Regions from separate parts of the Streptomyces sp. NPDC088794 genome, predicted to be linked through region 2. Evidence: riboswitches for the same ligand, from Rfam matches in the RefSeq annotation. Region 2 holds a riboswitch; the other holds the start of a gene.
What was found. Region 2 has a riboswitch for cyclic di-AMP ahead of ACIP6U_RS15015 (transglycosylase family protein). Riboswitches for the same ligand answer to the same signal wherever they lie in the genome.

Region 1 (5,838 bases), on a different contig from region 2:
CACGGCGCGCTTCCTCGCCCGCGCGGGGCTCGCCGTCGTCGCCGTCGCCGACATCAAGGGCACGATCGCCAACCCGGCCGGCCTCGACGTCGAGGCGCTGCTGGCCGCACGGGACGCGTACGGCACCGTGGACCGCTCCGTGTTGCGCCCGGCCGACCGCGAACTGCCCGGCGACGCCTGGCTGTCCGCCGAGGCGGAGGTGCTGGTGCCGGCGGCCGTCTCGTACGCGATCGACACGGCGAACCAGGGGCGGATCAACGCCCGTTGGATCGTCGAGGCCGCCAACATGCCCGTCCTGCCGGCGGCGGAGCAGCTGCTGGCCGCGCGCGGGGTGACGGTGCTGCCCGACGTGGTCGTCAACTCCGGGACGAACGCCTGGTGGTGGTGGACCCTGTTCGGCGACATCGGTCCGGACGCCGACGAGGCGTTCGCGCACATGCGCCGCTCCATGCGCGCCCTGATCGACCTGACGCTGGCCCGCGCGGAGGACGACGGCACGACCCCGCGGGCCGCCGCCCACGCCATCGTCGCGGACCGGCTGCCGGTGATCGCCGAGCGGTTCGGCTGGTACCGCTGACCAACTCGCCGCCCGTAGGCGGTGAGTGCCGAACCGGTGCGGCGATGTCGCCCGTTGGGGCCGGGTCCGACACCGAGGAGACAACGTCCTGCGCGAACGGAATAGGGTGACCGGGTGGCGAGAGTGCGGTTGAGCGTGGCCGAGCGGCGCGAGGAGTTGCTGCGGGCCGCCATCGAGCAGATCGAGGTACGGGGCGTGGCGGCGGTGAGGATCGCCGACGTGGCCGCGGTGCTCGGCGTGAGCAACGCGCTGGTGCTCTATCACTTCTCCACGAAGGAGAAGCTGGTCGCCGCCGCGTTCACGTACGCCGCCGAGGACGATCTCGCCCATCTGCGCAAGCTGCTCGGCCGCCGGACGACGGCGCTGCGTCGACTGCGTTCGGCGGTGCGCTGGTACGCGCCGACCGGCCCGGCCAAGGGCTGGCGGCTGTGGATCGAGGGCTGGGCGGCGGCCCTGCGCGAGCCCGCGCTGCGGGAGGTCACCCGGGACCTGGACCGGCAGTGGAAGGCCGCGCTCGCCGAGGTCATCGCGGAGGGCGTCGCCGCCGGCGAGTTCCGGTGCCCCGACCCGCACGGCACGGCCCTGCGCCTGACGGCCCTGCTCGACGGGCTCGCCGTCCAGCTGACGTCGTACCCCGGCGCGGTGCCGCGCGCACGGGCGCAGGAGTGGGTGGACGAGGCGGTGGCCCGTGAACTGGGTCTCGCGCAGGAGGCGTTGACCGCTTCGGAGCGATGAAAGCCACCCGGTCACCCCATGCTTCGGGGCCGGCCATCTCCATACTCCAGCGGTGTGGGCCGCGCCGTTTCAGGTCGGCACGGCCCGCACCGCTGGCATCGTTCAGGCCACCCGGGCGATCCGCGACTTGATGTCGTCCGGGGACAGCGCGCCCTTCGCCGTGACGTGGTCGCCCGACGACTCGCCGCGCAGCCGCCGCCCGATCCACGGCACCAGGTACTCGCGCGCCCAGTGCACGTCGTCCCGCCGGACCTCCAGGGTGCCGCGGGGTGGCAGCGGGGGCCAGGCCTGGTCCGGGTCGGCCGGCACCTCGAGACCGAGCACCTGGCCCGCGCGCAGCGCCACACGCGTGTGACCCTCGGGCGAGAGGTGCAGCCGGTCGTCGTCCCAGGCCCGGCGGTCCTGGACGGTCTTCAGGGACCACAGGTCGAGCACGGGACAGCCGTACCGGTCGGCGACCGCGCGCACATGTCCGTTGTAGGTGGCGATCTTGCCGCGCAGATGCTTCAGCACGGGGACGCCTCGGGTGTCGAAGCCGGTCGTCACCAGGACGGTGCCGGCCGACTCGGTGAGCCGGGCGATCGCCAGCTCGAAACGCTCGGCGACCTCGTCGGGGTCGGTGCCGGGCCGGATGATGTCGTTGCCGCCCGCGCTGAAGGAGATCAGGTCCGGGGCGAGTTCGAGGGCCTGCGGAAGCTGGTCCGCCACGATCTGGTCGAGCAGCTTTCCGCGTACGGCGAGGTTGTTGTACGTGAAGTGGCCCTCGGGCTCCCGGTCCGCGAGCAGTACCGCGAACCGGTCGGCCCAACCGACCATCGCCCCGTCGGGGCCGGGGTCGCCGACGCCTTCGGTGAAGCTGTCCCCCACCGCAACGTACGACCCGATCACTGATCTGCTGTCACTCTTCGAATCGTCTGCCACAAGCGAACATGATTCACCTTCGAATGTGACCTACGCGACCGTAGGAAAGGGTTGACGTGCGGTGAGATAAGCCACTCCTAAAGTGTTCACCAAACCAGGAATAGCTTTCCGGCCACGGCTGTTGACGGCTGGAACGCCCTGCCGAAGGCGGCACCACGTCACACCGAAGGCCGGACCCGGGGATCGGGATCCGGCCTTCGGCAGCGTGTCAGGCAGGTGGTGCGGGAGGTGCGTCAGCCGACGGCGACGCCCTTCGTACGGAGGTACGCGACCGGGTCGACGTCGGAGCCGTAGTCGGGGGTCGTACGGATCTCGAAGTGCAGGTGCGGTCCGGTCACGTTGCCGGTCGCGCCGGAGAGGCCTATCTGCTGGCCCTCGGTCACGGTCTGGCCGGCCGAGACGGAGAGCTGCGAGAGGTGGGCGTACTGGGCGTAGTAGCCGTCGTTCAGCTTGATGACGACCTGGTTGCCGTACGCGCCGCCCCAGCCCGCGGAGACGACCGTGCCCGCGGCCACGGCCTTGAGCGAGGTGCCGGTCGGAACGACGAAGTCGACGCCGGTGTGATAGCCGCTGGACCACATGCTGCCGGCGACGCGGTAGCCGGTGCCGATGGTGGCGCCGCTGACCGGGAGGGTGTAGCCGCTGGAGCTGGTGGCGGAGTCGGCGGACTGCGTGCTCGTCGAGTTCGAGGAGGCCTGGCTGTCCGAGGAGGAACTCTTCGAGGAAGACGAGGAGGACGACGAGGAAGAGGGCGCGGACTCGGTGGTGCCGGTCGCGGCCTTCTTGCCGAGCGTGAGCTTCAGACCGGGATGAATGAGCGACGGGTCGTCGCCTACGGCCGCACGGTTGTCCGAGTAGAGCTTCTGCCAGCCGCCGGTGACGTTCTCCTCGTCGGCGATCTTCGCGAGCCAGTCGCCGGACCGCACCGAATAGGTGCGCACACCTTGGGTGTTGGCTGTGCTCTTCTTGGCCGACTTCTGTGCCGTCGACTTCTGCTGGACCGACGTCTTCTCGACATCCGGAAGCGACTGGACGGCCTTTTCCGAAACCGCCTGGGAAGCCGATTCCGAGGTGGCCGCGTGGGCGCCGGTGGCCCCCATGAGCGGGAGGGCGAGCGCGGCGCCCCCGGTGCCGGCGACGGCGATGGTGCGGGTCAGGCGCTGGGACTTGGGGCGGCGGTGCTTACCCTTCGCGGGCATGACGAATTCCTCTCCGGCGCCTGCGAGGTGAGCTGTCGGGTGCGAGCTGGAGATGCCCGGCCGTGCTTTTCGGCACGGCTTTACCCCAAGCCTCTTCCGGAGACCGGAACAGGCGGTTGTACCTGTGGGTCCCCCGCTCCTGCCGTTCACGGGTGAGTTGTGCGGACTCCGGTCGGCGGCAGGATTGGGCGTCCGTCCGGATTGGTGGCGAACGTAAGCGACCAGGACGCGAAGGAACAAGTAGAGGTTCCCTGTGAATACGTTTCTCTTGATCCCTTGTGAGAATTCACGGTCACCCTGCGTGAATTAAGGACCCGCCACCAGGCACAAACACCCTTGAAAAGCACGTGCATTACGTGGACATGCAGAACCACGCACGGTCACGGATATGACGCTCCTCACGTGACGCCACCCCAGTCCGCCTTATTCCAGAGCGAGTTGGAACGAAGGCGAACCAAGGCGCCAATTCGGACAGAAGAGTCAGATGCGACGGAGCCGGAGAACCGTCGCATCGAAGTCGCCGCGCAGTCCGGTCCGAAGTCCGTGATGCAGCAGTACGGCACCCCTGTGAACTTCGCCCGTTTCGAGGCATTCGTACGATGCTGTCGGGTCCAGCCCGCGCAGCCGCAGCGCGGGCACGGGCTCGCCGTAGCTCTGCGCCTGGAGCCAGGCGAGGACCACGGACTCGTCCCCGAGTACGTACTGGACGGCACTGAGCCCGCCCTGCGGGGCCCGCAGCCGGTAGAGGTCACCCTGCTGCACGAGGCGCCGGATCTCCTTGTACAGGGCGACCCAGTCGCCCGCCTCGGCCAGCTCCTCCTCGGTCCACCGGGTGAGGTCGCCGCCGACGCCCAGCACGCCCGCCATGGAGCTCACGAACCGGAAGCGCAGCGAGCTGACCCGGTCGTTGAGCTGGGTGTTGGGGCTGTCGGTGACCCAGGCGGCCATCACGCGCGCGGGGTGGATCTGGGTGAAGCCGTGCTGGATGGCGAGCCGGTCGAGCGGGTCGGTGTTGTCGGAGGTCCACACCTCGTCCGTGCGACTGATGATCCCGAGGTCGATCCGCCCGCCGCCGCCCGAGCAGGACTCGAAGGAGACTCCCGGGTGCGCCGCCCGCAGCCGGTCCAACAGGGCGTACAGCGCGTGCACATGGTCGATCCACAGCCGCTGCGGATACGCCTCGCCGGGCCAGCCGGCGTCGGTGAAGCAGCGGTTGAAGTCCCACTTGACGTAGTCGATCGGGGCGCTGGAGAGGATGGCGTCGAGCTTCTCCCAGAGGTACTCCTGGACGTCCGGCCGGGCCAGGTTGAGTACGAGCTGATTGCGGAACTCCGTCCGCTTTCGTCCCGGTTGGAACTGCACCCAGTCGGGGTGCGCGCGGTACAGGTCGCTGTCCGCGTTGACCATCTCGGGCTCGACCCAGATGCCGAACTGCATGCCGAGCGCGTGCACCTCGTCGGCGAGCGGCTTCAGGCCCCCGGGGAAGCGGTCGGGGTTGGGCGTCCAGTCGCCGAGTCCGGCCCGGTCGTTGACACGCTTGCCGAACCAGCCGTCGTCGACCACGAACAGCTCGACACCGATCGCCGCGGCCTGCCGGGCGAGGGCGCCCTGCTGCTCCTCGGAGATGTCGAACTCGGTGGCCTCCCAGGAGTTGAACAGCACGGGCCGGTCCCGGTCCGCGTCCGGGATGACGTACGTCCGCTGGTAGGCGTGCCAGGCACGGCTCGCGCCGCCGAAGCCTCCGTCGCTCCACAGACCGGCGAAGACAGGGGTGGTGAAGGACTCCCCCGCCGCGAGACGCAGCAGCCCGGATTCGTCGTACCCGACGCCACCGTTGATCTGCACGCGCGCGTCGGGGAGTTGCGCCACCGCGATCCGCCAGGAGCCCGACCACCCGAGCGCGCAGCCGTACACCTCACCGCGCTCCTCGGTCGCGTCGGTGTCCAGGGCGACCCAGGGCAGGTGCTGGTGGCTGGTGTGGCCGCGGCGGCTGCCGATGACCTTCTCGCCGTAGGTGAGCGGTACCGAGGCCAGCTGTGACTCCGCCGCCCACCGGCCGTGCAGGTGCGACAGCCGCCAGCCCTCGCGGTCGGGCAGCGTCCAGGTCGCCGAGTCCGCGCGCAGCAGCTCCACGACCGGCCCCTCGTTGTCGAGGGTCACCCAGCGCTCCACGACGTCGTGCCGCATCCGGTAGTGCAGGGTGATGGCGAGCCCGTCGTCCCGGAAGCGCAGCCGCAGTTCGCCGTCCTCGCCCTCTTCGGACTCGTACGCCTCGAACCGCCACTCCGTGCCGCGCCGCTCCTCGGTGCGCACCGACAGGGCGGGCCGGACGAAGCGCGGGCCGCCCTCGACGGGGTACTCCTCGCGCCCGTCGAGCTGCGACTCGAAGCCCCGGTACTCGGGCTG
Region 2 (5,838 bases):
CTTGAGCCAGGCGGGCGTCGCAACCCTGCCCCATCAGCACAAAGATGACAGGATTTCAGCTCTGTGATCTTCACGTGATCTACGCGGCATTAACTTGTGACAAGCAATGGACTGCCTATACGTTCACCGTTCAAGTGCGGTGCCCAGCACCACGCGTCGCACTCGTCACCGCTCTCTTCTGAAAGGCCCCCGCATGCTCTCCGGGAACGGTCGTCACCGTCGCCCCCGCCAGGCTCCGGCCCTCCTCGTCGCGGCCGGCGTGACGGGCTCCGCCATCGCCATCCCGCTTCTCGGCGCGGTGAGCGCCAGCGCTGCCGACGGCACCACCTGGGACAAGGTGGCGAACTGCGAGACCGGCGGCTCCTGGAGCCAGAACGACGGGACCGGTTTCTACGGCGGGCTCAAGCTCTCGCAGGACGACTGGGAGCAGTACGGCGGTCTCGACTACGCCTCGCGCCCCGACCTGGCCAGCCGCAACCAGCAGATAGCCGTCGCCGAGAAGATCCTGGACGACCAGGGTGTGGGCGCGTTCCACACCTGCGGGCTGACCACGGGGCTGTCGAAGGACGACGGGTCGGCCGACATCGACACCGGGATCCTGGACGACTCGTCCGACTCCTCCTCGGACTCCTCGGACGGTTCCGGCTCCACCGGCCTGTCCAACACGCCCGGTGGTACGTCCGACGACTCGTCCTCGACGGACTCGTCCACATCACCGTCGGCCTCGCCTGACTCTTCGTCCGATTCCTCGACCAACCCTGACGAATCGGACGAGTACCTCTCGCCCTCCGACTCCCCGTCCGAGCCGACCGCGAGCGGGTCACAGGGAAGCGACAGCTCGTCGACAGATCGGGCGAAGGGTGACGACTCGGACAAGTCCGAGCAGGCCGCGGGCTCTTGGAGTCTGGTCGACACCGGCGCGGTCGGCTCCGGCAGGCATCGTGGCGCCAGTGCCGACGAGAACACGGTCGCCAGTGACACCGAAGGGTCCGCGCAGGGGTCGTACACCGTCCATGGCGGTGACACTCTCGCCTCCATCGCCGACTCCCTTGGCCTGGACGGCGGGTGGCGCGCGCTCTACGCCGAGAACAAGCAGGCCATCGGTGCCGACCCGAACGACATCGCGGCCGGTCAGACCCTGAAGCTTCCTGGCGAATAGGGGCGGACAGGGGCTGAACGGGGCGAAAAGCGACGGGAGTTAACGACGGTCTTCGGACTGAATGTCCGGTTTGGTGAAAGTGTGGGATGACTCTCAGATGCCCTGATCGTCTTTGAGTTTCCGCGGAATCCGTGTCTACGGTCATCACCGTTCGTCAACACGGACCCCGAATGCCGCAACGCCGAATCCTGCCAGCGGCCGTAGGGAACAGTCGTCGCTTCACAGCGCCGTAGGCAGGAGCGGGGGACCCAGGTAAGTGCCGGGCCCGGCAGACAGTGCCGGAACCGGCTTGGGGTGAAGTCGTGCGCCGAGAGGCGCGCGGCCGGGCAACTCACACGGCCCGAACCCGACAGCTCACCTCGCAGGCGTCGGTGAGGGGATCTCCGCATGCTGTTTTCCAGCAAGGGCAAGCACCGTCGTCCGTCCAAGGCCACCCGCGTCGCCACGCTCGCCGGCGTGACCGGTGTCGCCATCGCCGCCCCGCTCATGGCGGCCGGCAACGCCTCCGCCGCCACCGCGTCCGAGTGGGACGCGGTCGCCAGCTGCGAGTCCGGCGGCAACTGGTCCATCAACACCGGCAACGGTTACTACGGCGGTCTGCAGTTCTCCGCCTCCACGTGGGCCGCCTACGGCGGTACCCAGTACGCGTCGCAGGCCAACCAGGCCAGCAAGGCGCAGCAGATCACCGTCGCCGAGAAGGTGCTGGCCTCCCAGGGCAAGGGTGCCTGGCCGGTCTGCGGCACGGGCCTGTCCGGTGCCGCGTACAACGGCGGCAGCTCGTCGAGCTCCTCCAGCTCCTCGAACTCGTCCAGCTCTTCGAGCGGTGGCACCAGCAGCCGTTCGAACGACTCGACCAGCACCTCGCGCTCCGCCGACCGTCCGGCCGCGAAGAAGACCGTCACCACCCCGACCGGCAAGAAGGTCAAGAAGGGCGACGGCGAGTACAAGGTCGTCAAGGGCGACACCCTCAGCACGATCGCCGAGAAGCACAAGGTCAAGGGCGGCTGGGAGAAGCTGTTCAAGCTGAACAAGGACATCGTCGAGGACGCGGACCTGATCTACCCGGGTCAGCAGCTGCACCTCAAGTGACAGAGACCTGGTAGCCGAACCACAGCGGCCTGACAGACGTGTCCCCCACCATGGAGGTCACGTGAGGGCCTCCCCCGTCCCCACGGGCTCCCCGCTCCGGTGCGTGTTCCCCCGTACGCACCGGGGCGGGGTTCTTTTTGCCCGTCTGCTTTGTTCCGTTCGGAAACAATTTACTCTCGGTTCTGTCCAAGGGGCGGCCCATCGGCTGGCTGTTCGTCCCGGGACGGTTAGGCTCGGTCCCGCAGAGCCATCGCGGCCCGCGTAGCCGCGTCACATTGAAGAAGGAGATGCTCGTGCCGTCCATCGACGTCGTCGTAGCCCGGGAAATCCTGGACTCCCGAGGCAACCCCACGGTCGAGGTCGAGGTCGGCCTCGACGACGGCAGCACGGGTCGTGCCGCCGTCCCCTCCGGCGCCTCCACGGGTGCCTTCGAGGCCATCGAGCTGCGTGACGGTGACCCCAACCGCTACCAGGGCAAGGGTGTCGAGAAGGCCGTCCTCGCCGTCATCGAGCAGATCGGCCCGGAGCTGGTCGGCTACGACGCCACCGAGCAGCGCCTGATCGACCAGGCGATGTTCGACCTGGACGCCACCGACAACAAGGGCTCGCTCGGCGCCAACGCCATCCTCGGCGTCTCCCTCGCCGTCGCGCACGCCGCCTCCGAGGCCTCCGACCTCCCCCTCTTCCGCTACCTGGGCGGCCCGAACGCGCACCTGCTGCCCGTTCCGATGATGAACATCCTGAACGGCGGGTCGCACGCCGACTCGAACGTCGACATCCAGGAGTTCATGATCGCCCCGATCGGCGCGGAGTCCTTCTCCGAGGCGCTGCGCTGGGGCGCCGAGGTCTACCACACCCTCAAGAAGGTCCTGAAGAGCAAGGGCCTGTCCACCGGCCTCGGCGACGAGGGCGGCTTCGCCCCGAACCTGGACTCCAACCGCGCCGCCCTCGACCTCATCCTCGAGGCCATCAAGCAGGCCGGTTACGTCCCCGGCGAGCAGATCGCGCTCGCGCTCGACGTCGCCGCGTCCGAGTTCTACAAGGACGGCAAGTACGAGTTCGAGGGCAAGTCCCGCTCGGCCGCCGAGATGACCGAGTACTACGAGGAGCTCGTGGCGGCCTACCCGCTCGTCTCCGTCGAGGACCCGCTGTACGAGGACGACTGGGCCGGCTGGAAGGTCCTCACCGACCGCCTCGGCGACAAGGTGCAGATCGTCGGCGACGACCTGTTCGTCACCAACCCGGAGCGTCTGGCCCGCGGCATCGAGGACGGCGCGGCCAACGCGCTGCTCGTCAAGGTGAACCAGATCGGCTCGCTCACCGAGACCCTGGACGCCGTCGAGCTGGCCCAGCGCAACGGCTTCAAGTGCATGATGTCCCACCGCTCCGGCGAGACCGAGGACGTCACCATCGCCGACCTCGCCGTCGCCACCAACTGCGGCCAGATCAAGACCGGCGCCCCGGCCCGCTCCGAGCGCGTCGCCAAGTACAACCAGCTGCTGCGCATCGAGGAGATCCTCGACGACGCGGCGGTGTACGCGGGCCGCTCCGCGTTCCCGCGCTTCAAGGGCTGAGCCGTACAGCCAAGGGCAAGGGCTGCGCCGTACAGGGTCAAGCCCGAGCCAGTCGTACGTACGTCCCCGTACTCGGTCCCGTACCGTGTGCGGGGACGTACGCGCGTGTGAAAGGGGAGGCGGAGACATGGCCGTCAAGGACCGGGACCGTTTCTCCACCACCACCCGGATCCGGCTGCTCGGCGAGCAGACCGCCGCGCGGGTCTACCGCTCGCAGACCAAGCGCCAGGCCCGCCGCTCCCGGCTCACCGGCCGCGCGGCCCTGCTCGCGCTCGTCGTCTGCACGCTGGTGGTGGCGCTCGCCTACCCGATAAGGCAGTACGTCTCCCAGCGCGCCGAGGTCGCCGATCTGCAACGGCAGAGGCAGCAGGCCAAGGAGCGGGTCGAGCAGCTGCGCGACCTCAAGGCGCGCTGGCAGGACGACGCGTACGCCGAGCAGCAGATCCGGCAGCGGCTGCACTACGTCATGCCCGGGGAGACCGGTTACGTCGTGATCGACCCGGACCTGACCAAGCAGTCGCGCGCCGACCTGGGGGCGGCCGACCGCCCCTGGTACTCGAACGTCTGGGACGGGGTCGACAAGTCCGACGCCTCCGACCAGTGACCTGACCAGAGAGACATTCCGCAGTGGAAACCCCTCCGCCGACCACCCCGCGCACCGAGCCCACCGACGCGGACGTGGCGGCCTTCGAGCAGCAGCTCGGCCGCCCGCCGCGCGGGCTGCGCGCCATCGCCCACCGTTGCCCGTGCGGTCAGCCCGACGTGGTGGAGACGGCCCCCCGCCTCCCCGACGGCACGCCCTTCCCGACGACGTACTACCTGACGTGCCCGCGCGCCGCCTCGGCGATCGGCACGCTGGAGGCGAACGGCGTCATGAAGGAGATGACGGCCCGTCTGGAGACGGACCCGGAACTGGCCGCCGCGTACCGCGCCGCCCACGAGGACTACATCGCCCGCCGCGACGCCATCGAGGTCCTGGAGGGCTTCCCGAGCGCGGGCGGCATGCCGGACCGGGTGAAGTGCCTGCACGTACTGGTGGGGCACTCCCTGGCCGCGGGGCCGGGCGTGAACCCGCTGGGGGACGAGGCGATCGCGATGCTGCCGGAGTGGTGGCGTAAGGGTCCGTGTGTGACCGTGCCCGGGCCGCCGACGGGCGAGGGCTGGCAGACGGAGACGAGCGAGGACGGCACGGGGTACTTCGCGTTCAAGCCCGTCGAGGAGGGTGACCGGTGACCCGCGTCGCCGCCATCGACTGCGGTACGAACTCCATCCGGCTCCTCGTCGCGGACGTGAACCCCGCGACCGGTGAACTGGTCGACCTGGACCGGCGCATGACCATCGTGCGGCTCGGCCAGGGCGTCGACCGCACCGGACGGCTCGCCCCCGAGGCACTGGAGCGCACCTTCGCGGCCTGCCGTGACTACGCGGCGATCATCAAGGAGCACGGCGCCGACCGACTGCGGTTCGTGGCGACGTCGGCCACGCGGGACGCCGCCAACCGGGACGACTTCGTGCGCGGGGTCCTCGACATCCTCGGCGTCGAGCCCGAAGTGGTCTCCGGCGACCAGGAGGCGGCGCTCTCCTTCACGGGCGCGACCGCGGAACTCGCCGGCCGCGACGACCTCGCCAAGCCCTACCTGGTCGTGGACATCGGCGGCGGCTCGACGGAGTTCGTGGTCGGCGACGACCGGGTCCGCGCGGCCCGCTCCGTGGACATCGGCTGCGTCCGCATGACCGAGCGCCACCTCGTCCACGACGGCGCGGTGACGGACCCGCCCACTCCGGATCAGATCACGGCGATGCGCGCGGACATCGAGGCCGCCCTGGACCTCGCCGAGCGGACGGTTCCCCTGCGCGAGGCCCGCACCCTGGTCGGCCTGGCGGGCTCGGTCACCACGATCTCGGCCATCGCCCAGAACCTCCCCGAGTACGACTCGCAGGCCATCCACCACTCCCGTGTCTCCTACGACCGCGTCCGCGAGATCACGGAGTCCCTGCTGACCTCCACCCACGCCG

Region 1: linked by a shared signal. The riboswitch ahead of ACIP6U_RS03320 (peptidoglycan DD-metalloendopeptidase family protein) and the one ahead of ACIP6U_RS15015 (transglycosylase family protein) in region 2 are both predicted to bind cyclic di-AMP.

What each region holds. Positions count from the first base shown of each region.
Region 1 covers NZ_JBIVKB010000001.1:721,788-727,625, forward strand. Annotated here, with positions in the region: gene ACIP6U_RS03305 (Glu/Leu/Phe/Val dehydrogenase dimerization domain-containing protein) at 1-577, shown strand, start outside; gene ACIP6U_RS03310 (TetR/AcrR family transcriptional regulator) at 692-1,312, shown strand; gene ACIP6U_RS03315 (SGNH/GDSL hydrolase family protein) at 1,415-2,200, opposite strand; gene ACIP6U_RS03320 (peptidoglycan DD-metalloendopeptidase family protein) at 2,467-3,432, opposite strand; cyclic di-AMP (ydaO/yuaA leader) riboswitch at 3,437-3,606, opposite strand; gene ACIP6U_RS03325 (alpha-galactosidase) at 3,913-5,838, opposite strand, start outside.
Region 2 covers NZ_JBIVKB010000004.1:547,831-553,668, forward strand. Annotated here, with positions in the region: gene ACIP6U_RS15010 (transglycosylase family protein) at 194-1,159, shown strand; cyclic di-AMP (ydaO/yuaA leader) riboswitch at 1,329-1,542, shown strand; gene ACIP6U_RS15015 (transglycosylase family protein) at 1,547-2,248, shown strand; gene eno (phosphopyruvate hydratase) at 2,536-3,822, shown strand; gene ACIP6U_RS15025 (septum formation initiator family protein) at 3,950-4,426, shown strand; gene ACIP6U_RS15030 (DUF501 domain-containing protein) at 4,450-5,055, shown strand; gene ACIP6U_RS15035 (exopolyphosphatase) at 5,052-5,838, shown strand, end outside.